One region of the Rhizobium sp. 768_B6_N1_8 genome, then DNA from elsewhere that is predicted to be linked to it. Evidence: predicted binding sites of a transcription regulator. Region 1 holds the regulator's gene; each other region holds the start of a gene.
The links. The regulator PhoB, encoded in region 1, activates phosphate uptake and scavenging genes when phosphate is short. The targets are predictions, from matches to a motif close to TGTCATNNANCTGTCAT.
Positions count from the first base shown of each region.

Region 2: a site for PhoB is predicted at 3,287-3,303, ahead of pstS (phosphate ABC transporter substrate-binding protein PstS). Genes of this name have one in related genera too.
Region 3: a site for PhoB is predicted at 1,338-1,354, ahead of AB8B33_RS15900 (PhoX family protein). Genes of this name have one in related genera too.
Region 4: a site for PhoB is predicted at 1,907-1,923, ahead of phnF (phosphonate metabolism transcriptional regulator PhnF). Genes of this name have one in related genera too.

Region 1 is NZ_JBPWPV010000001.1:153,934-159,330, reverse strand. It holds gene AB8B33_RS00780 (GcrA family cell cycle regulator) at 1-231, shown strand, start outside; gene AB8B33_RS00775 (pyrroline-5-carboxylate reductase) at 536-1,324, shown strand; gene phoB (phosphate regulon transcriptional regulator PhoB) at 1,521-2,204, opposite strand; gene phoU (phosphate signaling complex protein PhoU) at 2,336-3,049, opposite strand; gene pstB (phosphate ABC transporter ATP-binding protein PstB) at 3,094-3,909, opposite strand; gene pstA (phosphate ABC transporter permease PstA) at 3,924-5,246, opposite strand; gene pstC (phosphate ABC transporter permease subunit PstC) at 5,243-5,397, opposite strand, start outside.
Region 2 is NZ_JBPWPV010000001.1:1,113,548-1,118,944, reverse strand. It holds gene pstB (phosphate ABC transporter ATP-binding protein PstB) at 1-223, opposite strand, end outside; gene pstA (phosphate ABC transporter permease PstA) at 223-1,080, opposite strand; gene pstC (phosphate ABC transporter permease subunit PstC) at 1,083-2,060, opposite strand; gene pstS (phosphate ABC transporter substrate-binding protein PstS) at 2,149-3,171, opposite strand; gene AB8B33_RS05715 (bifunctional diguanylate cyclase/phosphodiesterase) at 3,520-5,397, opposite strand, start outside.
Region 3 is NZ_JBPWPV010000001.1:3,088,137-3,093,533, reverse strand. It holds gene AB8B33_RS15905 (aspartate aminotransferase family protein) at 1-1,196, opposite strand, end outside; gene AB8B33_RS15900 (PhoX family protein) at 1,444-3,417, shown strand; gene AB8B33_RS15895 (ArsR/SmtB family transcription factor) at 3,561-3,878, opposite strand; gene AB8B33_RS15890 (HugZ family protein) at 3,994-4,743, opposite strand; gene choV (choline ABC transporter ATP-binding protein) at 4,882-5,397, opposite strand, start outside.
Region 4 is NZ_JBPWPV010000001.1:4,593,219-4,598,615, reverse strand. It holds gene dapB (4-hydroxy-tetrahydrodipicolinate reductase) at 1-395, shown strand, start outside; gene AB8B33_RS23235 (2,3-bisphosphoglycerate-dependent phosphoglycerate mutase) at 418-1,053, shown strand; gene phnF (phosphonate metabolism transcriptional regulator PhnF) at 1,119-1,856, opposite strand; gene phnG (phosphonate C-P lyase system protein PhnG) at 1,993-2,469, shown strand; gene phnH (phosphonate C-P lyase system protein PhnH) at 2,469-3,077, shown strand; gene AB8B33_RS23215 (carbon-phosphorus lyase complex subunit PhnI) at 3,082-4,188, shown strand; gene AB8B33_RS23210 (alpha-D-ribose 1-methylphosphonate 5-phosphate C-P-lyase PhnJ) at 4,185-5,060, shown strand; gene phnK (phosphonate C-P lyase system protein PhnK) at 5,057-5,397, shown strand, end outside.

The DNA of each region.
Region 1 (5,397 bases):
GAGGAAATGGAATACGTGCCGGCCAAGAATGTGGTCGTGCCGATTTCACGCCGCCTTGGCCTGACGGAACTGACGGAGCGCACCTGCAAGTGGCCGGTCGGCGATCCGCTGAAGGACGACTTCTACTTCTGCGGCTGCGACTCCCCGGATTCCTCGCCCTATTGCAACTATCACCAGCGCCTCGCCTACCAGCCGGTCAGCGAACGCCGCAAGGCTGTCCGGGTCGCCTGACCCGCGATCTTCCAACAGACGCAACGTACCATCACCCCTCCTCGCCTATGCGCGGAGGGGTGATTTTTTTAGCCGGCACAGGAGGACTGGAAAACCGCTCCTGACCACGACTATCTGCCGGAGGCCGATCTCTGCCGGTCGTTCACCATGCCTGACAATGCGAAGTTACGTGGCCAACACCACCGATGTGTTTCAGCCCCAGGCTGGCATGGAACGGTGGTCATGGCGCTGTAACGCGATTTTCTGATGCAGATGCGGTATTCTCGTGGAGTAGCACGGCGCAAACAGTCGGTCAGGGGTGCCAATGGAGATCGATCCAAAGCGGATGACAATGGGGTTCGTCGGGACGGGCACGATTACCGAGGCCGTCGTCACCGGATTGGGCAAGACAGCGTTTCGCGACACACCGATCGTGCTGTCACCGCGCAGCGCAAGCGTCGCCGCCCGCCTTGCGGCGGCAAACCGGAATGTGTCGATCGCTTTGGGGAACCAGGATGTTCTCGACCGATCCGATCTCGTATTTGTGGCGGTGAGGCCGCAAATTGCCGAGGAGGTCATCCGCTCGCTCCGATTTCGGCCGGGCCACCATGTCATCAGCTTCGTCGCGGCCACGCCAATGGATCAACTGCTGGCGTGGATCGATCAGCCAGTTCGCCTGAGCCTGGCAATTCCACTTCCGTTCATCGCAGATCTTCAGGGCGCGACTGCGATCTACCCGCCCGACGAGGTTTCCCACGCCCTCTTTTCGGCGCTCGGAACGGCGATCCAGGTTGAAAACAGACCTGAGTTCGAACTTCTCGCGGTGGCGAGCTGCCTGATGGCCACCTATTTCGGCATCCTGGACGCGACGTCGACCTGGCTGCAGAGCCAAGGGCTTTCGAGAACGGCTGGCGACGCCTACCTCCGTCAATTGTTTTCCGGCCTCGCCCATGCTGCCCGTTCGAAACCTGTCGCGAGTTTTGATGAACTCATCGGCGAGCATTCGACCAAGGGCGGATTGAATGAACAGGTGCTCGAAGACTTTCGCGATTTCGGTGGCGCTGTGGCTCTGCAAAAGGCTCTTGATCGAGTTCTTGCACGCATTCGTCTGTAGAAAGCAAACCCTCTTGAAGTTCGCTTTCGGCGCCTAGTGTCGGCTTCCAGAAGAAGCTGTGCTTCGCCGAGACAGGTCGCTTCAAGCTCGACGGACAGGGCGGGCCTACCCATCGCTGTTTCTTCAGAAGGACACCAGATAAGCAAACGGGCCGCCCGGCAAGCGAGCGACCCGTCTGGACCTCCGATCACTCGGATCAGGCTTCCATGGAATATCCCGCGCCGCGGACGGTGCGGATGACATCCTGCATGTTGGAGAAGTTCAGCGCCTTACGCAGGCGCCCGACATGGACGTCGACGGTACGTTCGTCCACGTAGATATCGTGGCCCCAGACGCCATCCAGAAGCTGCGAGCGGGAGAAGACCCTGCCCGGCGACGACATCAGGAATTCGAGCAGGCGGAATTCGGTCGGGCCGAGGCGCACTTCGCGGCTCTTGCGATGAACGCGATGGGTTTCGCGATCGAGCTCGATATCACCACACTTCAGAACGGTGGAGAGAACCTCCGGACGGGCGCGTCGCAGCATCGCCTTGACGCGGGCAACGAGTTCCGGCGTGGAGAAGGGCTTGACGACATAGTCGTCCGCGCCGGTCGAGAGACCGCGAACGCGTTCGCTCTCTTCGCCGCGTGCCGTCAGCATGATGATCGGCAGGCGCTCGGTCTCCGGCCGCATGCGCAGCCGGCGGCAGAGTTCGATGCCGGAAACGCCCGGCAGCATCCAGTCAAGGATGAGCAGGTCCGGCGTGCGCTCCTGAAGCCGGATTTCGGCCTCGTCGCCACGGAGGATCGTATCCACCTCGAAACCTTCAGCCTCGAGGTTGTAGCGGAGAAGCACACTCAGCGCCTCTTCATCTTCAACAACTGCAACTCTTGGGATCATGCGTGTCAGTCTCCTAATGCATGATCCTTAAACCGGGGGTGATTTAAGCAACGGACCATGCAGAAACTTGGAATTGGCTGCGACCTTTGCGCGCCCCAGCGCAGGGCGCGCACGCAATTGGCAGGTCCGGATTACTCCGTCACCGCACCGACGGTATTGGAGCTGTCGTCCTTCGGACGCTCACCCTCCGGCTGGGCGCCGGTTGCCATGTAATAGATCGTCTCAGCGATGTTGGTCGCATGGTCGCCGATGCGCTCGATGTTCTTGGCGCAGAAGAGAAGATGCGTGCAGCTCGTGATGTTGCGCGGATCTTCCATCATGTAGGTGAGGAGTTCGCGGAACAGCGAGGTGTACATCGCGTCGATCTCGTCGTCGCGCTCGCGGATGGACTTGGCCTTGTCCGCAGAACGCGTCGTATAGACGTCGAGCACTTCCTTGAGCTGGACGAGCGCCAGTTCGGAGAGATGCTCGAGACCGCGGGCGAGCTTGCGCGGAACGCCGGTGCTCTGGACGGCGATGACGCGCTTTGCGGTGTTCTTGCCGAGGTCGCCGACACGCTCGAGGTCGGCGGCGATGCGGATCGAACCCATGATCTCGCGAAGGTCGGAGGCCATCGGCTGGCGACGGGCGATCGTGACGATCGCCTTGTCGTTGATTTCGCGTTCCGCGTGATCAAGGATCACGTCGTCGGAAATGACCTTCTGGGCGAGCGCAGTGTCGCCGTTGACCAGCGCACGGACGGCCTCGCCGACCATCTGTTCGGCAAGACCACCCATCTCGGAAATGCGCCGGGACAGGAATTTCAGATCGTCATCGTAAGCGGAAAAAATATGTGTCGATGCCATGGGGCTTTGTCCTCGAAAATCGGGAAGGCTTCACATCGCCAAAATCAGCCGAACCGGCCCATGATATAGTCCTGGGTGCGCGGATCGTCGGGATTGGTGAACATCTTGTCGGTGTCGTTTTCCTCGACCAGGTTGCCGAGGTGGAACATGGCCGTACGCTGTGATACGCGCGCGGCCTGCTGCATGGAATGCGTCACGATGACGATGGTGTAGTTTTCACGCAGCTCATGGATCAGCTCTTCGACCTTGGCAGTCGCGATCGGGTCGAGCGCCGAGCAGGGCTCGTCCATCAGGATGACTTCCGGGCTGACGGCAACGGCGCGTGCGATGCACAGACGCTGCTGCTGACCGCCGGAAAGGCCGGTGCCGGATTCATGCACGCGATCCTTGACCTCATTCCAGAGGCCGGCGCGCTGCAGGCTCGTCTCGACGATCTGGTCCAGGTCGGCCTTGGATTTGGCGAGGCCGTGGATGCGCGGTCCGTAGGAGACGTTTTCATAGATTGTTTTCGGGAACGGATTCGGCTTCTGGAACACCATGCCGACACGGGCGCGGAGTTCGACGACGTCGATGTCAGGATCGTAGATATCGTCGCTGTCGAGCGTGATCTTGCCGGTGACGCGGCAGCCATCGATCGTGTCGTTCATGCGGTTCAGCGACCGCAGGAAGGTGGACTTGCCGCAGCCCGACGGGCCGATCAGGGCGGTCACGGTGTTTTCGCGGACGTTCAGATTGACATCGAAAAGCGCGCGCTTCTCGCCGTAATAAACGGAGACATCCTGTCCGATCATCTTATACGGGACGTTGCTCATTTTCTGGTCCAGCGCCTTCTCAACTGCAGCTTCCGTCAACATGTTCATGATCTCTACTCCGTTTACCAGCGGCGCTCAAAGCGACGACGCAAGAGGATAGCTCCCATGTTCATGACGATCAGGAACAGGAGCAGGACGATAATGGCACCCGAGGTTCTTTCCACGAATGCGCGCTCGGCTTCGTTGGCCCACATGTAGACCTGAACCGGAAGCGCCGTGGAGGGATCGAGTGGACTGCTCGGCGCCTGGGCGACGAAGGCGACCATGCCGATCAGCAGCAGCGGCGCAGTTTCGCCGAGTGCGTGGGCAAGGCCGATGATCGTGCCGGTCAGGATGCCGGGCATTGCAAGCGGCAGCACGTGGTGAAACACCATCTGCATCTTCGAGGCGCCGAGGCCGAGGGCAGCCGCGCGGATCGACGGCGGCACGGCACGGAGCGCTGCACGCGTGGCGATGATGATCGTCGGCAGCGTCATCAGCGTCAGCACCAGGCCGCCGACCAGCGGTGCCGAACGCGGCAGGCCGGCGAAGTTGATGAAGACCGACAGGCCGAGCAGACCGTAGACGATCGACGGGACGGCGGCGAGGTTGTTGATATTGACCTCGATCAGGTCCGTCAGCTTGTTCTTCGGCGCGAATTCCTCAAGGTAAATCGAGGCAGCGACGCCGATCGGCAGCGAAAGCACGAGAACGATCAGCATCAGGTAGAGCGAGCCGATGAGGGCGACGCCGAGACCTGCGGCTTCCGGACGGCTGGAATTGCCGTTGACGAAGAGGCCGGTGTTGAACGTCTTGTGGAGAGCACCGCTCGCCTTCAGCTCATTCATCCAGGCAACCTGCTTGTCGTTGACCTTACGGTTCTTCTCATCGACCGAAAGATTGATCTGGCCCTTGTTGGCGCTGTCGATATTGGCATCTGCAAGCACTGTAATATTGACGGTCTTGCCAATGATCGACGGGTCGGCAACGACCATGTCGCGCAGCTGAATGGGCGCCCCCTTGGACAGCATGGCGGATGCATCGCGCACGTCAGGACGGCTTGCGGCATTGATGCCGAGCTGCTTGACGATCGCGTCGCGTAGCAGAACCGGATAGTTGGCAGCGACCAGCACCGAAGGGTCGGTTGCACGCTTGTTGTCCGGGTCGATCGTCTTCTCGGAGAATTCGATCGGCAGGGTGATCGACGTCTGTAGGAAGGCCGTATAGCCGTTGCTGATGACCGTCCAAAGCAGAATGAAGAGGAAGACGAGGCCGAATGCTATGGCTGCGATGCCATAGGCCTGGAACCGGCGCTCGGCAGCGTAGCGACGCTTGATGCCGATATCGCGACGCGCGGGCGCCTTAGAAACGGTAACGCCGGCGACGGGGGAAACAATATTCGTCATTCGTACTGCTCCCGATATTTGCGCACGATATAGAGCGCGTAGATGTTGAGGCAAAGCGTGATGCAGAACAGCGTGATGCCAAGTGCGAAGGCAACCAGCGTCTGCGGCGAGGTGAACTCAAGGTCGCCGGTCAGCTGGTTGACGATCTTGA
Region 2 (5,397 bases), 960 kb from region 1:
ACAGCATGTAGATGCGGTTCAGGATGCGCAGCAGGGTGGACTTGCCGCAGCCGGACGGACCGATCAGGGCCGAGACCTGGCGCTCCGGGAAGCTCAGGCTCACATCCTTGATCGCGTGGGCGTCGCCGTAATAGAAATTGACTTTCTCGAGGGAGATCTTATCTCTCGCCATCGGCTTTTCCAGCTTGCTGGCAGTATCGATAGTGTCTGCAGACTGAAGCATCATTTCCCACCTTTTCGGTTCAGGACGGAGCGCGATACGACGCTCAGGATTAGAACGACGGCCGTCATCACGAAGGCACCGGCCCATGCAAGATTCTGCCATTGCTCATAGGGGCTCATGGCAAACTGGAAGATGACGACGGGAATGTTCGCCATCGGCTGCGACATATCCAGGCTCCAATACTGATTGTTCAGAGCCGTGAAGAGGAGCGGCGCGGTTTCGCCCGAAATGCGGGCGATCGCAAGCAGGATACCGGTGAGGATACCCGTGGAGGCGGCACGATAGAGGACGTTGAGAGTGACCTTCCAGCGCGGAATGCCGAGCGAAAGGGCTGCCTCACGCATGACATCGGGAACCAGCCTCAGCATCTCGTCGGTCGTGCGCACCACGACCGGCAGGAAGATGAAGGCGAGCGCGATGCCGCCGGCAAAGCCGGAGAAGCGTGAGGTCGGACGGACGACCACTTCATAGACGAACAAGCCGATGATGATCGACGGCGCAGAGAGCAGGATATCGTTGACGAAGCGGATGGCCTCGCCGAGCTTCTTGCCGCGGGCGAATTCCGACAGGTAGGTGCCGGCGAGCACGCCGATCGGTGTACCGATCACAACGGCGAGAACGACCATCAGCAGGCTGCCCATGAACGCGTTGGCGAGACCGCCGCCGTCTTCGCCGGGCGGCGGTGTCATTTCCGTGAGAAGGCTGGGGCTCAGCGCAGACAGACCGTGGACCAGCGTCGTCCAGAGTATCCACACCAGAAAGACCAGGCCGAGTACGGTGGCGATGCCGCAGAGCGTCAGCGCGATTGCGCTGCCGATCTGGCGGCGGCGGTAGAGGGAGCCCGAATAGGTAGCCATGATTATTCCCCCCTCTGCTTTGCCATACGCACCAGCATGAGTTTGGCGGCCGCCAGAACGATGAAGGTGACAACGAAGAGGATGAGGCCAAGTGCTGCCAGCGACGACCGGTAGAGGTCGTCCGAAGCCTCGGCAAACTCATTGGCGAGCGTCGCGGCAATCGAGGTGCCGGGCTCCATCAGCGACACGGCAATGTTATGGGTGTTGCCGAGGACGAAGGTGACCGCCATGGTCTCGCCGAGCGCGCGGCCGAGACCAAGGAAGATGCCACCGACAACGGCAGTGCGGGTGTGCGGAATGACGATGTCGCGCACCACTTCCCACTTTGTCGAACCAAGCGCATAGGCCGATTCCTTCAGCTGCGCGGGGACGACTAGGAAGACGTCACGCATGACCGACGAGATGAAGGGGATGATCATGATCGCCAGCACGATGCCTGAGGTCAGCATGCCGATGCCGAGCGGGGCACCCGAAAACAGCGCACCGATCAGCGGGATCGGACCCAGCCAGTCGATGAGCACCGGCTGGATGTAATCCGACATGAACGGAGCAAAGGTGAAAAGACCCCACATGCCGTAAATGATCGAGGGGATGCCGGCGAGAAGCTCGATGGCACCGCCGATCGGTCCGCGGATGGAGCGCGGCGCAACTTCGGTAATGAAAACCGCGATGCCGAGGCTAACGGGAACGCCGATGATCATGGCGAGTGCCGAGGTGACCAGCGTGCCGTAGATCGGCACGAGACCTGCGAATTGCTGAGCAACCGGATCCCATTCGGTGCCGGTCAGGAAGCCGAAGCCGAAGGTGCGGAAGGCAAGAAGCCCGCCCATGGCCATGGAGATCGCCGCTGCCAGCAGAGCGGCGAGAACAAACAGGCCGCAGCCCAAAACTATCCAATAAAAAATCCGATCGCCTGCGGCGCCGTCGCGGCGCTTCACGCCCGCGGTGTCGGCGGGCAGCGATGCCAATGCTTCGCTCATATCCGTACGCTCTGCTGCTTTGAGGGGGTGTCAAAGGCATTCGGGGCAGAAAGCTTGGCTTTCCGCCCCGACCGCAGTTTCGTCAGGATCAGCTCTTGAAAGAGGCCGTCCAGTAATCTTCGATCTGCTTCACGAGCGTGTCCGGAAGCGGAACGTAATCGAGCGAGGAAGCTTCCTTCTGGCCCTTTTCGAGAGCCCACTTGAAGAAGGAGAAAGCAGCCTTGGAGCGTTCAGCGTCCTTCGGCTCCTTGTACATGATGGCCCAGGTGGTTGCCGTGATCGGCCAGGCCTTTTCGCCCGGAGCGTTGGTCATGATCAGGTAGAAGTCCTGAGCCTTGCCCCATTCTGCGCTTGCAGCGGCAGCCGAGAAGCTTTCAGCGTTCGGCTTCGGATACTGGCCGGCAGCGTTCTGGATGAGAACGTAGGGCAGCTTGTTCTGCAGGGCGTAGGCGTATTCGACGTAACCGATCGAGTCCTTGACGCGGGTAACGTAAGCAGCAACGCCTTCGTTGCCCTTGCCGCCGATGCCGACCGGCCAGTTAACGGCAGTGCCTTCACCAACCTTCGACTTCCAGTCCGGGTTTACCTTGGAGAAGAAGTTGGTCCAGTTGAAGGAGGTGCCCGAGCCGTCCGAACGGTGAACAACTGCGATCTGGCTGTCGGGCAGCTTCAGGCCCGGGTTCAGATCGGCGATGGCCTTGTCGTTCCACTTGGTGACGTTGCCGAGGTAAATGTCAGCGAGGACCTTGCCGGAGAGCTTCAGTTCGCCTGATTTGATGCCCTTGACGTTGATGACGGGAACGATGCCGCCGACAACGAGCGGGAACTGGCCAAAGCCGCCAGCCGTCAGATCTTCCGGCTTGAGCGGGGCGTCGGAAGCGCCGAAGTCAACCGTTGCAGCCTTGATCTGGGCGATACCGCCGCCCGAACCGATCGACTGGTAGTTCAGCTTGTCGCCGGTTTCCTTGTTGTAGTCTGCCGACCACTTCGAAAGAACCGGATAGACGAAGGTCGAACCAGCGCCGGTAATATCGGCAGCGGAGGCCGAGACTGCCAGAGCGGCAACCAGGCCGGCGCCGAGGCAGGCCGAAAGAAGTTTCTTGGTGAGCATTTGCGACTCTTCCCTGATGGAACGAAAGGACGACGAGGCTCGGCGCCATGGAGGGGGTGTCCACTGTCAGGGGCGCTGAATTTCCTCGTCACGGGAAGGCGGCTAGGCGTCTATTATTACAGTTTGATGACAGTTTGTGACGGGTGACATGAAATGCAACGCTGTGCATAAGTCGCTGAAGTCACTGACTTTCCTAGTGAATCGCGCGCTGACAAAGCCTTCGTAAATGAGGTGCGGCCCTATTGCCGCAGGGCTGCGGTCGATTGCCGCAGCAATGCGTGAAAATGTCGTTTTCAGACGCCAAAATGCTCCGAGGACCGGACGACCACCCGAGTGTGCTGCCGCAATCTATGCGGCAAGCTCTTGAAGCTTGCTGGATATCTCGAGTGCCGACATAGGTTTTCCGATCAGATAGCCCTGCAGCTGGTCGCAGCCGGCCTCACGCAGGATCGCCGCCTGGCGCGTATTCTCGATACCTTCAGCTGTCACGGGAATCTGCAGAGCGGTCGCCAGGGAGATGGTGGCTCTCAGAACATCGGCGCCATTCGAGGCTTGGTCGAGAGCGGATACGAGCGAACGGTCGATCTTCATGCGATCAAACCCGAACTGCCGCAATGCGCCGATGCTTGCATAGCCGCAGCCAAAGTCATCAAGCGCGAATTTTATACCGACCTGTTTGAGGTGATCTATCGACCTGCGGGCCTGTTCCGGATTTGTCATCAGGACGCCTTCCGTGATCTCCAATGTCAAACGCTTCGGATCGAAATCGAGCTCCTGCAGAAGCGAGATCACTTCGGCGGCGAATTCCGGATTGCAGAGTTGGACCGGCGAAACGTTCACCGACAATGACAGGCCAGGCCAGTTCTTGGCATGCCCGATCGATGTTTTCAGCATATGAGCGCCGAGCGCATCGATGAGGCCGCACCTTTCGGCGAGCGGGATGAAAATCTCAGGGCTTATGTTCCCTGTTGGAACTCGCCAACGCGCTAGCGCTTCAAGACCAGTAACAGCACCTGTCGCAGCAGAGACGAGAGGCTGGAAAAAGGCTTCGATCGCACCATTGCTAATGGCGCTCTTCAACAAAGCTTCCATTTCGGCGACCCTCTGGCGTTCCAGATCCAGCTCCGGGTCGTATTCGATCGCCCGGCCTCTGCCGTTTGCCTTGGCACGATAGAGCGCCATATCCGCCCTGCGGAGAAGCTCCAAAGGCGGTACGTCTCCGTCACGTGCGGCAGCTCCGATGCTTGCGCCAACTTCGATCGTTCGCCCTTCGATTTTGAAGGGCTCGGTGAACAGCGCCAGAATAGTCTCTTCTATCTCCCCACGCGCGGCGGTTCCAATCTGCACCAGCGCAAACTCGTCGCCTCCCAGCCGGGCGGCCGCAACGACTTCAGGGTGACAGGCGATCAGGGCGTTCGAGACGATCCGGATCAGGTCATCCCCTACCGCATGCCCCCAGGCGTCGTTGACAGCCTTGAATCCATCGAGATCGACCAGATAGAGCCGGGGTGGCGCAACATCGGTATCTTCCAGCTCTTCCAGCAGTGCGAGAAGCCCGTGCCTGTTCAACAGGCCGCTCAGGCTATCGTGGTTCGCTTCGAAAATCGCCGCTTGCGCCAATTGGCGCAGGCGGCGCGCCTCTGCTGCACCCACCAGCAGAACACCACCCAGAAACATCGCAAGGATGATGACAGCAGCCGCGACGTAAGGATAGACTTCGTGAAACACGGCGGTTCCGGGCGCTTTGCTGGGCCAGACAAGATGGCCTATGACGCCACCTCCTATGTCCGTGATCGGTGTGTTCAGCAGGCCCGACTCGGGCGCGGCGGCGAGGCGCAGCCCTTCGAGTTCATGCTCGTCCGAAAAAGTGTCGAGAACCTCCGACGTGAGATCCTTGTAGAGGCTCAGCACACTCAGCTTCGGAAGCTCGCCTTCTGCGGTGAAAGGCTGGATTGCCTGTGACACGATCAGCGCGATGCCCGTTTCGGTTCGGATGAAATTGACCACCGGCGCCTGTCCGGATTCAGCAGCTTTGTCGATCTGCTGGTAAAAAGCTTCGCCGAAAGAAGCACTAGGCTGGAAGGGCTTGCCTTTGGCATATGCGGAGATGACCGAAGAGCGGTCGGGGCCGATCACGACCGCGCCGTCATAGAGCGGATAATCCGCTGTGGTCTTGCCCCAGTTCTCATAGGCCCAATCCGTGGCGTCAGGAGATGAGATCGCTTT
Region 3 (5,397 bases), 2.9 Mb from region 1:
TTGAGGAAGGCCGTGAAGGCCCGCTTGGTCGGCTCACCGGCGATCGGGTCGAGTTCGATGGCGCCGATAAGGCCGGTGTTTCTGATGTCGATGACATTGGGGCAATCCTTCAGCGAATGCAGCGCGTCGGCCCAGTAGTCGGAGAGTTCGGCTGCGCGGGTCAGCAGGTCCTCTTCCTTGTAGGTGTCGAGCGTTGCAAGAGCTGCGGCCGAGGCGATCGGGTTACCGGAATAGGTATAGCCGTGGAAGAACTCGATCATGTGCTCGGGGCCATTCATGAAGGCATCATGGATTTCCGAGGTCACGAAGACAGCACCCATCGGGATGACGCCGTTGGTTAGGCCCTTGGCGGTGGTGATGATGTCGGGCTTCACATCGTAGTACTGAGCAGCGAAGGGAGCGCCCAGACGGCCGAAGCCGGTGATGACTTCATCGAAGATCAGCAGGATGCCATGCTTGGTGCAGATCTCGCGCAGCTTCTGCAGATAGCCCTTCGGCGGGATGAGAACGCCGGTCGAACCCGCAACCGGTTCGACGATCACGGCGGCGACCGTGGATGCATCGTGCAGAGTGACGATGCGCTCGAGTTCGGTGGCGATATCGCCGCCAATTTCGGGTTCGCCGCGGGTGAAGTTGTTCTTGCCGGGCAGGTGGGTATGCGGCATGTGATCGACGCCGGTCAGCAGCGTGCCGAACATCTTGCGGTTGGTGACGATGCCGCCGACCGAGATGCCGCCGAAATTGACGCCGTGATAGCCGCGTTCGCGGCCGATCAGGCGGAAGCGTGAGCCATTGCCCTTCACGCGATGATAGGCGAGCGCCACCTTGAGCGCCGTTTCCACCGATTCCGAACCGGAATTGGTGAAGAGGACATGGTCCAAGCCCTCAGGCGCGATGTCGACCAGGCGGTTGGCGAGTTCGAAAGCCTTGGGATGACCGAGCTGGAAGGCCGGGGCGTAATCGAGTTCGCCGGCCTGTTCGCTGATCGCCTCGGTGATCTTCGGGCGGCAGTGGCCGGCATTCACGCACCAGAGGCCAGCCGTACCGTCCAGAACCTGACGCCCGTCATGGGTCTGGTAGTACATATCCTTGGCGCTCACGAAGAGGCGCGGTTCCTTCTTGAACTGGCGATTTGCGGTAAAGGGCATCCAAAAGGCGCGAAGGTCGTTTGGCGTTGCATTCAGGCGGTTGGACATGCTGTTCTCCTGGCCGTTGGGGAGGCCGTTCCCGTTCAAGGCTTGGTGCCGTTTATTTTTACTGCCCGGTCAAATTATCAGCGCCCGGCAAGGCGTCAAGCCGAAGAAGCGCCGCTGTCTGCCGTTGCCGGACACTTCGGGCGTCATCAATCCTTCGCCCGGCATTGCTACAAAAATCGATGGCCGCAATGGCCGAGGGCATTTCATTCATTTCCTTGAAATTCAACCATTTTTACCGGAGGTAGTCATGACGGACCGCCAGAAAACCAGACCGCGTCCCAATCCGCGGCGTGCATTTGCGCCGAGCTACGGCACCATTCTCGAAGAAGGCGTTCGTCGCCGTACCGTTCTCAAGGGCTTCATCGCCGCCATGGGTGCGGCTGCTTTTGCGCCGGCGCTCGAAGCAACGAGGGCAGAAGCTGCCGAGTCGACCCTTACTTTCCCCGAACTGAAGCGCGTGCGCGACACCGCCGACCATTGGCCTGATGGTTACGAGCGCCAGATCCTCATTCGCTGGGGCGACGCTCTCTTTACCGACAGCCCGGAATTCGATGTCGCCAAGCTGAATGGCAAGGCGGCCGAGCGCCAGTTTGGCTACAACAATGACTTCACGCAGTTCCTGCCGCTGCCGTGGGGCGAAAAGAGCTCCGATCACGGCCTGATGGTCGTCAGCCATGAATATGCGACGCCCTTTCTGATGTTCCCGGGCCTGACCGCTGACAACTACCGCGAGAAGACGACCGAGGATCAAATCCGCGCCGTCATGGCTGCTGTCGGCGTATCCGTTTTCGAAGTGCGCAAGGATGGCAATCAATGGCACGTGGTCAAGGACGGCAAGTATAACCGCCGCATCCACATGAGTACGGAGATCGGCATTTCCGGCCCGGCTGCCGGCGACGACCGGCTCAAGACCAAGGCCGATCCGACCGGCACGGTTGTCTTCGGCACGATCTCGAACTGCAATGGCGGCATCACACCCTGGGGCACGATGCTCTCAGGCGAAGAAGGCGCGATGGATGTTTTTGCCGGCGACTATACCAAGTTGCCGAACCAGGAACTGGTCGAGCGCCAGGGTTGGGACGAGGATGAGAACGACATCTATTCCGTCAGCCGCGTCGAGCCGCGCTTCAAGTTCGAGGAAGAGTCGAACGAGTGGATGCGTTTCGACTGGGTCGTCGAAATCGATCCCTTCGATCCGACGGCAAAGCCGGTCAAGCGCACCTCGCTCGGCCGCATGACACATGAAGGCGCGCAATGTTGCGTCGCGCCTGACGGCCGCGTCGTGGTCTTCATGGGCGATGACGACGATTTCGAATATATCTACCGCTTCGTCACCCGCGATCCGTGGAACCCCAACGATCGCGCCGCCAACAAGGATCTGCTCGATCACGGCACGCTGTCTGTCGCCAAGTTCGAAAGCGACGGCACGATGCGCTGGATCCCGCTGATCGCCGGCGAAGGCCCGCTGACGGCGGAAGCCGGCTTCAAGACGCAGGCAGACGTGGTTCTCGCCACCCGCACTGCCGCCGACCTTGTTGGTGCGACGCCGATGGACGGGCCGGAGGGCTTCATCCCGCATCCCGGCACCGGCAAGCTCTATGTGGCGATGACCGAAAACGAGGATCGCTTGCCGAAGGGCCAGGGGGACGACGAGAAGGAACAGGTCAACGTTGCCAATCCACGTGGCCCCAACCCGCATGGGCATCTGCTGGAGCTTGTAACGCCAGGCGGTCCTGATAAGCCCGATTACGCCGCTGAGAGCTTCAAGTGGGACGTCTTCGTGCTCTGCGGCGATCCGGCCAAGCCCGAAGACCAGGCGATGTTCCACCCGGCGACCACCTCGGCCGGCTGGTTCACCGACCCCGATAACCTTGCCGTGGATCCAGCAGGCCGCCTTTGGGTGACCACCGACGGCCCGCCGCCTGAGGGCATCGCCGATTCCGTCTATGTGATGGATACGGAGGGTTCGGGCCGCGCTTTGCCGAAGCTCATCTATATCGCGCCTGTCGGTTCGGAGACCTGCTCGCCGACCTTTACCTCGGACGGCTCCAGTGTCTTCCTCTCGGTCCAGCATCCGGGTGAATTGCGCATGGCCGATAACGAGGATGCGACCTCAATGGAAGATGCCGGCACTAACTGGCCGGACTTCAAGCCGGGTGTGCCGGCGCGTCCGTCGCTCGTCGTGCTGACGCGCGCTAGCAACGGAGTGGTGGGCAGCTAACCTGTCGTTCTGACACAGACGGGACCGGCAATTCTTGCGAATTGCCGGTCCCAAAGGTTTTACGTGCTGAAAATCGTTAAGCGGCGCCCGCGGAAGCATTTCCCTGGAACGCTGCTCAGACTGACATCATGTCAGCGCTGACATCAGGCTGCAGACCTGCTCCGGTTCTGAGCCACGTAGATATCCTCCAGCGTCGCGAGGATCTTCATGACCGGCTCGGAGTTGCTGGAATAGTAGATCGTCTGTGCATCACGACGGGTCTTGACCAGCTTCTGAGCGCGCAATTTCGACAGATGCTGGGAGAGGGCCGACTGGCTCAGGCCGACCTGGGTGGCGAGAACGCCGACAGGCACTTCTCCCTTTACCAGGCTGGTGAGGATCAGCAAACGCTTGGGGTTGGCCATGGCCGATAATAAAGCTGCCGCCACATTGGTGTGCTCGGCCAAATCAGAGGTTTCCATATTTTTTCTTCCTAATGCGAAACGTACATCATCCGTACAGGCACAGGCCGTCAGACGGTTCTTTGACTGACGGCGAAAACTAGCAATTGGGCTCGAAGATTGTATATACCTAAATTTAAGGTATCAGGTATGCTATTTTAGATATGTTTGAACAAATGTGATCTAAGTCCTCAGCGGGTATGTCGAACTCGCAACGCATCAATAAGTCACCTGAAATCATATCAAAACCTTCGGAATCGACCCCACATATGCGCCAGGGACCCGCTTCAGGTGCCTTCAGCCTGGATGTCAGCGCTAACATGAGGTCCGGATGGCGCGCTACTAAATCTTGCACTGCGGCGTCAGCTTTTTCAGCGATGTGATCATTTGCCTCGGAGTGAATCACGAGATCGCTGCCGTCCAAAATGTAAGCACGGCCGAATCCGCCATTAAGGCTGGCCGATTGCGGGATGAGCCGGAAGAAACGGAAATCAGGGAAATCGATATAGAGTTTCGCCTTGGCGTGACGGTTGAGGAAACGAGTGCGGATGCGCGCGTGGAGAGGCGTATCCCGCTCCACCTGTTCCGCACGGCATTGGGTCGTCAGGCGGGCATGGGCGAGCGGATCGCCCTTGCCGGGCTCGCCGGTCAGGAGCGAGGCCCTGGCATCGGCAGCGAGCGCTTTCGTGTGGGTCGAGAGCGCGGAAACGAGAATAACAGGCACGCCGTCTATGTCGGTGCCGAGGAGAACCCGGCTTGCGAAGGGAAAGCCGGTTTCGGGATCGAGAACGGCGAGGGCAGCATAGCGGGCGGAGCGCAAGAGAGTGCGCGCCAGCTTGCGGGCCTCGTCGTCGGTTTCGCGGAGCGTGGAGGACGGTTCTTTCATATCCGCGTTGTCGCAAAGCGGAGTGAAAGGATCAAGTCTAAAGCGTGTCGCGATGTCCAGGATTCGCTTGCCACGCTTTAGTTTTCGTTTTCACATGTCGTTACCGCGAAACCGCTGCACACTTTTGCGCGACATGCTCTATTCCTTCCGCTTGTGCCGCGTGAGGCCGGTGACGACATCCTGCGCCGAGATCGTGCCGACGATCTGGCCGTTGTCGACCACGCCGATACTGCCGGGCTGCCGGGAGAGGGCATCGAGGATATCGACAAGCGGCGTCGTGGGGCGCGCAGTGGCGCTGACCGACATGCCGATTGCGGCGTCGCCAAGCCCAGGCTGCATGATGTCAGAAGCCATCAGCATGTTGATCGGATTCATGTTCTGCACGAAGTCGGCGACATATTGATCGGCCGGGTTCTTGACGATCTCCTGTGGCGTTCCGCACTGGATGATGCGTCCGCCCTCCATGATGGCGATGCGATTGCCGATGCGGAAGGCCTCGTCGAGATCGTGGCTGACGAAGAGGATGGTCTTCTTCAGCCGCCGCTGGAATTCCAGCAACTCGTCCTGCAGGCGCGTACGGATCAGCGGATCGAGCGCGGAGAACGGCTCGTCCATAAGGAGGATCGGCGCGCCGGTGGCGAATGCACGGGCAAG
Region 4 (5,397 bases), 4.4 Mb from region 1:
CACAAGCGCTCGATCCCGCCGACTGGGATATCGAAGTTCTCGAAATGCATCACAAGCGCAAGGTCGACGCACCATCGGGCACGGCGCTGCTCTTGGGCGAGGCAGCGGCAAAGGGCCGCGCTGTCGATCTTGCCGCAAAATCGGTGCGCGTGCGCGACGGCCATACGGGCGCGCGGGAGGCGGGTGCGATCGGCTTTGCGACGCTGCGCGGCGGCTCCGTCATCGGCGAGCATTCGGTGCTCTTTGCCGGCGAAGGCGAAACCGTCACCCTATCGCACAGCGCAACCGACCGTTCGATTTTCGCGCGTGGCGCCATCAAGGCAGCACTCTGGGCGCGCGACAAGAAACCGGGGCTCTATTCCATGCTCGATGTTCTCGGGCTTTCTTCCCATTGATCATTTCTAGGAGGCATTTTTCATGAGCGGTACCCTCGTCCTCGTTCGCCACGGCCAGAGCGACTGGAATCTCAAAAATCTCTTCACCGGCTGGAAGGATCCTGATCTGACCGAACTCGGCATCCAGGAAGCCAATACCGGCGGTGAGGCACTTGCCGACTATGGCATCAAATTCGACATCGCCTTCACATCCGTGCTGGTCCGCGCTCAGCACACGCTGACGCTGATCCTCGACAAGGTCGGCCAGCCGGACCTCGAGACGATCCGCGACCAGGCGCTCAACGAGCGCGACTATGGCGATCTCTCCGGTCTCAACAAGGACGATGCCCGCGCCAAGTGGGGCGAGGAGCAGGTGCATATCTGGCGCCGCTCCTACGACGTTCCGCCTCCGGGCGGCGAAAGCCTGCGCGACACCGGCGCCCGCGTCTGGCCTTACTATCTGACGGAAATCCTTCCGCGCGTCCTGCGCGGCGAAAAGGTGCTGGTTGCCGCGCACGGCAATTCGCTGCGCTCGCTGGTCATGGTTCTCGACAAGCTCAGCCGCGAACAGGTTCTGTCGCTCAATCTGGCGACCGGCGTGCCGATGGTCTACAAGCTGAAGGCAGATTCCACCGTCGCTTCCAAGGAAGTGCTCGGCGACATGTCGAACGCGCACTGATCGCAATCAGACACGGATAAAGCTGGAGGCCGGGCTCATGCCCGGCCTTTTCAGTTTTACCGTTTTCAGTTTTCGATGGTGAATTGGACGCGGTCGGCAGCAAAACGGCTGATCGAATATTGCACCGGCACGCCCTCCAGATCGGTGTTCATCGCCTTGGTGATCAGCAGGACGGCGCCCGGCGTCAGCTCAAGATCGGCAATATCGCCGGAATCGGCGTGAGCGGCGGTGATCTCCGTCGTGGCGCGCACATAGTCCGACAGGCCGAGCACCGCAAAAGCCTTGGTGATGGACTCCGTCTTCCGGTAGGCCTCGCCGATGCCGGCAAAGCGTGCGGCCGGGAACCAGCTCGTCCCACGCGAGACAGGCCGCTTATCCGCCTCCCGCACCGTTTCCAGCCGGATCACGGGCATGCCCTGTTCGATCCGCAACCAGCGAGCCACCTCAGAATTCGCCGCCTCTTCCGCGTGGCCAAGCAGGAGAGCGCGGGTTTCTCGCGCCTGATCTCTGATACCGTCGGTGAAACGGGTACGGCGGCTGATCGGAAAATTCAGGCGCTCCTTACGCTCGATCAGCGTGCCGCGGCCCTGCACCGCACGCACGATGCCTTCCTGCGCCAATGCAGCCAGCGCGCTGCGGACCGTGTGCCTGTTGACGCCGAACTGCAGCGCCAGAACGGTTTCCGGCGGCACCATGCCCGTTTCGTCATAGGCGCCGCTGCTGATCGCCTCGCGGATCCTGTCTGCAATCTGCCGCCAGAGCGCCACTCCGGTCTGCCGCTGCACCTGCTTCAGTCCTGCCATTCCACCCCTGCCCTCATCATTTTCTGGCCAGCTCATTTTCGGGCGTGCCGTGTCACACGCTTGTCACGTCATCGATTTAGGGATAGGTATAGCTTGTATGGTTGTCTATATCAATAGACATTTCGAGGAAAAGATGATGACGGCAGCGGAGAAGACCGAAGCTGCGGCGCGGACGGATGACGGGCGTAAACGCACTGTCGATCTGCTCGCCCGGGCCGAGACACAGGAATTACTGGCAGCGTGGGATGGGCTTGCCGAAAAGCCGGCGGTGCAGCCGGTGCGCGGCCCCGAGACGGGCCTCGTCATGGTTCGCGGCCGCATTGGCGGCGGCGGGGCGCCCTTCAATCTCGGCGAAGTGACGGTGACGCGCGCAACGGTGCGCCTTGCCTCAGGTTCCGTCGGCCATGCCCAGGCGCTTGGCACCGACCGCGAGAAGGCGCGACTTTCCGCGATCTTCGATGCGCTCTGGCAGGAGGAAGCCACCAAGGGCTTCGTCGAAGAAAAGCTGCTTTTGCCGATCGCCCAGCGGATCGCCGATGACATCAATCGCAAGGCTGAGGAAACGGCCGCGACCCGCGTCGACTTCTTCACCATGGTGCGGGGAGACAACTGATGAGCCTCAAGACCGATGTTCTGACCGGCGGCTTCACCGAGCCGGTCTTCCAGGCCCAGAGCGTGTTCAAGATGCTGATGGACGGCATGGCCCGGCCCGGCACGATCCAGTCTGTCGCGCCCGACGTCGCGCCGCCCGCGCTGCTCGGCATCGCCGCCAGCGCAATCGGCCTGACGCTCTGTGACCACGATACCCCCGTCTGGCTTTCCGCGGGGCTCGCGAAGTCCGCAATTCCCGAATGGCTGAGCTTCCACACCGGCGCGCCGCTGACCGCCGAAAAGGCCGAAGCGCGTTTCGCCTTCATCGAAGCAGGCACGGCGCTTTCCACCTTCGGCCTCTTTGCCGCCGGTACACAGGAATACCCTGATCGTTCGACGACGGTCGTGATCGAACTTGCCGACCTCGAAGGCGGCCGCCGCCTGGCGCTGATGGGGCCGGGCATTCAGAGCGTGACCGAGATCGCGCCTGTCGGCCTGCCGGAGACTTTCCTGCGCCTCTGGACGGAAAACCGCGCGCTCTTTCCGCGCGGCGTCGACATCGTGCTGACGGCGGGCAAGCGTTTCCTCTGCCTGCCGCGCACCACCAAGATTACAGCAACGGAGATCTGAGCTCATGTATGTTGCCGTCAAGGGTGGCGAGGCCGCCATCGCCAATGCCCACCGCCTGCTCGCCGACCGCCGGCGCGGCGACCGCTCCGTGCCGGCGATCGGCATCGAGCAGATCGTCGAACAGCTGGCGCTCGCCGTCGACCGCGTCATGGCCGAAGCCTCGCTCTATGACCGCACGCTCGCCGCACTTGCCGTGCGCCAGTCGCGCGGCGACATGATCGAGGCGATCTTCCTGCTGCGCGCCTACCGCACGACGCTGCCGCGCTTCGGCTATTCCAGGCCGCTCAATACGGCCGGCATGCAGATCGAGCGCCGCATCTCCGCCACCTACAAGGATCTCCCGGGCGGCCAGCTGCTCGGCCCGACCTTCGACTATACGCACCGCCTGCTCGATCCCACGCTGCTTACTGACGAGACGGTGGAAGAGCCGGCACAGCGCGAGGCCGAAACCGGCCGCGTCATGCGCGTTTCCGAAATCCTCGGCCAGGAAGGGCTGATCGAAAACGATGGCGAGCTTCCCGAGGACCATGAGACGGGCGACCTGACGCGCGAGCCGATGGAATTTCCGATGACCCGCGATCTGCGCCTGCAGGCGCTTGCCCGCGGCGACGAAGGCTTCCTGCTGGCACTCGGCTATTCGACGCAGCGCGGTTACGGCCGCAACCACCCCTTCACCGGCGAGATCCGCATCGGCGAGGTCGAGGTGGAATTCGACGTGCCGGAGCTTGGCTTCACCGTCTCGCTCGGCACGATCCAGCTCACCGAATGCCAGATGGTCAACCAGTTCAAAGGTTCGGCCAAGGCTCCGCCGCAGTTCACCCGCGGCTACGGCCTCGTCTTCGGCCAGAGCGAGCGCAAGGCCATGGCCATGTCGCTGGTTGATCGCGCATTGCGGGCTGAAGAGCTCGGCGAGGACATTACCGCGCCGGCACAGGACGAGGAATTCGTCATTTCCCATTCCGACAATGTGCAGGCGACCGGCTTCGTCGAGCACCTGAAGCTTCCGCACTATGTGGACTTCCAGGCTGAACTTGACCTCGTCCGCCGCATGCGCCGCGAATTCGAAGCCGCCCGCAACAGCGGCGAGACCCAAAAGGAGGCCGCCGAATGAGTGATCTCGCCACCTACAATTTCGCCTATCTCGACGAACAAACCAAGCGCATGATCCGCCGGGCGATCCTGAAGGCGATCGCCATTCCCGGCTATCAGGTGCCCTTTGCTTCCCGCGAAATGCCGATGCCCTACGGCTGGGGCACCGGCGGTGTGCAGGTGACGGCCGCTATCATCGGACCTGACGACGTTCTCAAGGTCATCGACCAGGGTGCGGACGACACGACGAACGCCGTCTCCATCCGCGCCTTCTTCCAGAAGGTCGCCAATGTCGCCGTCACGACCCACACCAAGGACGCGACGATCATCCAGACGCGCCACCGCATCCCGGAGGAAAAGCTCGGAGCCGGCCAGGTTCTCGTCTACCAGGTGCCGATCCCGGAACCGCTGCGCTTCCTCGAACCGCGCGAGACCGAGACACGCAAAATGCATGCGCTGGAAGAATACGGCCTCATGCATGTGAAGCTCTACGAGGATATCGCCCGCAACGGCCGTATCGCCACGACCTATGCATATCCGGTCAAGGTCAACGGCCGCTATGTCATGGATCCCTCGCCGACGCCGAAATTCGACAATCCGAAGATGCACAAGTCCGAAGCGCTGCAACTGTTCGGCGCCGGCCGCGAAAAGCGCATCTATGCCGTGCCGCCCTATACCGACGTCGTCAGCCTTGATTTCGAAGACCATCCCTTCGAAATCCAGCGCTTCGGCAAGCCCTGCGCGCTCTGCGGCGCAGAGGACGTCTATCTCGACGAGGTGATCCTCGACGACAAGGGCGGGCGCATGTTCGTCTGCTCCGATACCGACCATTGCGAAGACCGCCGCGCGCACGGACATGCCGGCGAAATGCTGGCCCGGGAGGCTGCAGAATGACCGAAACACCGCTTCTCAAAGTCAACGACCTCTCGAAGTTCTACGGCAACCGCATCGGCTGCCGGAACGTCTCCTTCGAGCTGTGGCCTGGTGAAGTGCTCGCCATTGTCGGCGAATCCGGCTCGGGCAAGACGACGCTGCTGAACTGCATTTCCACCCGGCTGATGCCGACCACTGGCAGTGTCGAGTACCACATGCGTGACGGCACCTACCGCGACCTCTACCACATGAACGAGGCCGAGCGCCGCTTCCTGATGCGTACCGACTGGGGTTTCGTGCATCAGAACCCGGCTGACGGGCTGCGCATGACGGTTTCGGCCGGCGCCAATGTCGGCGA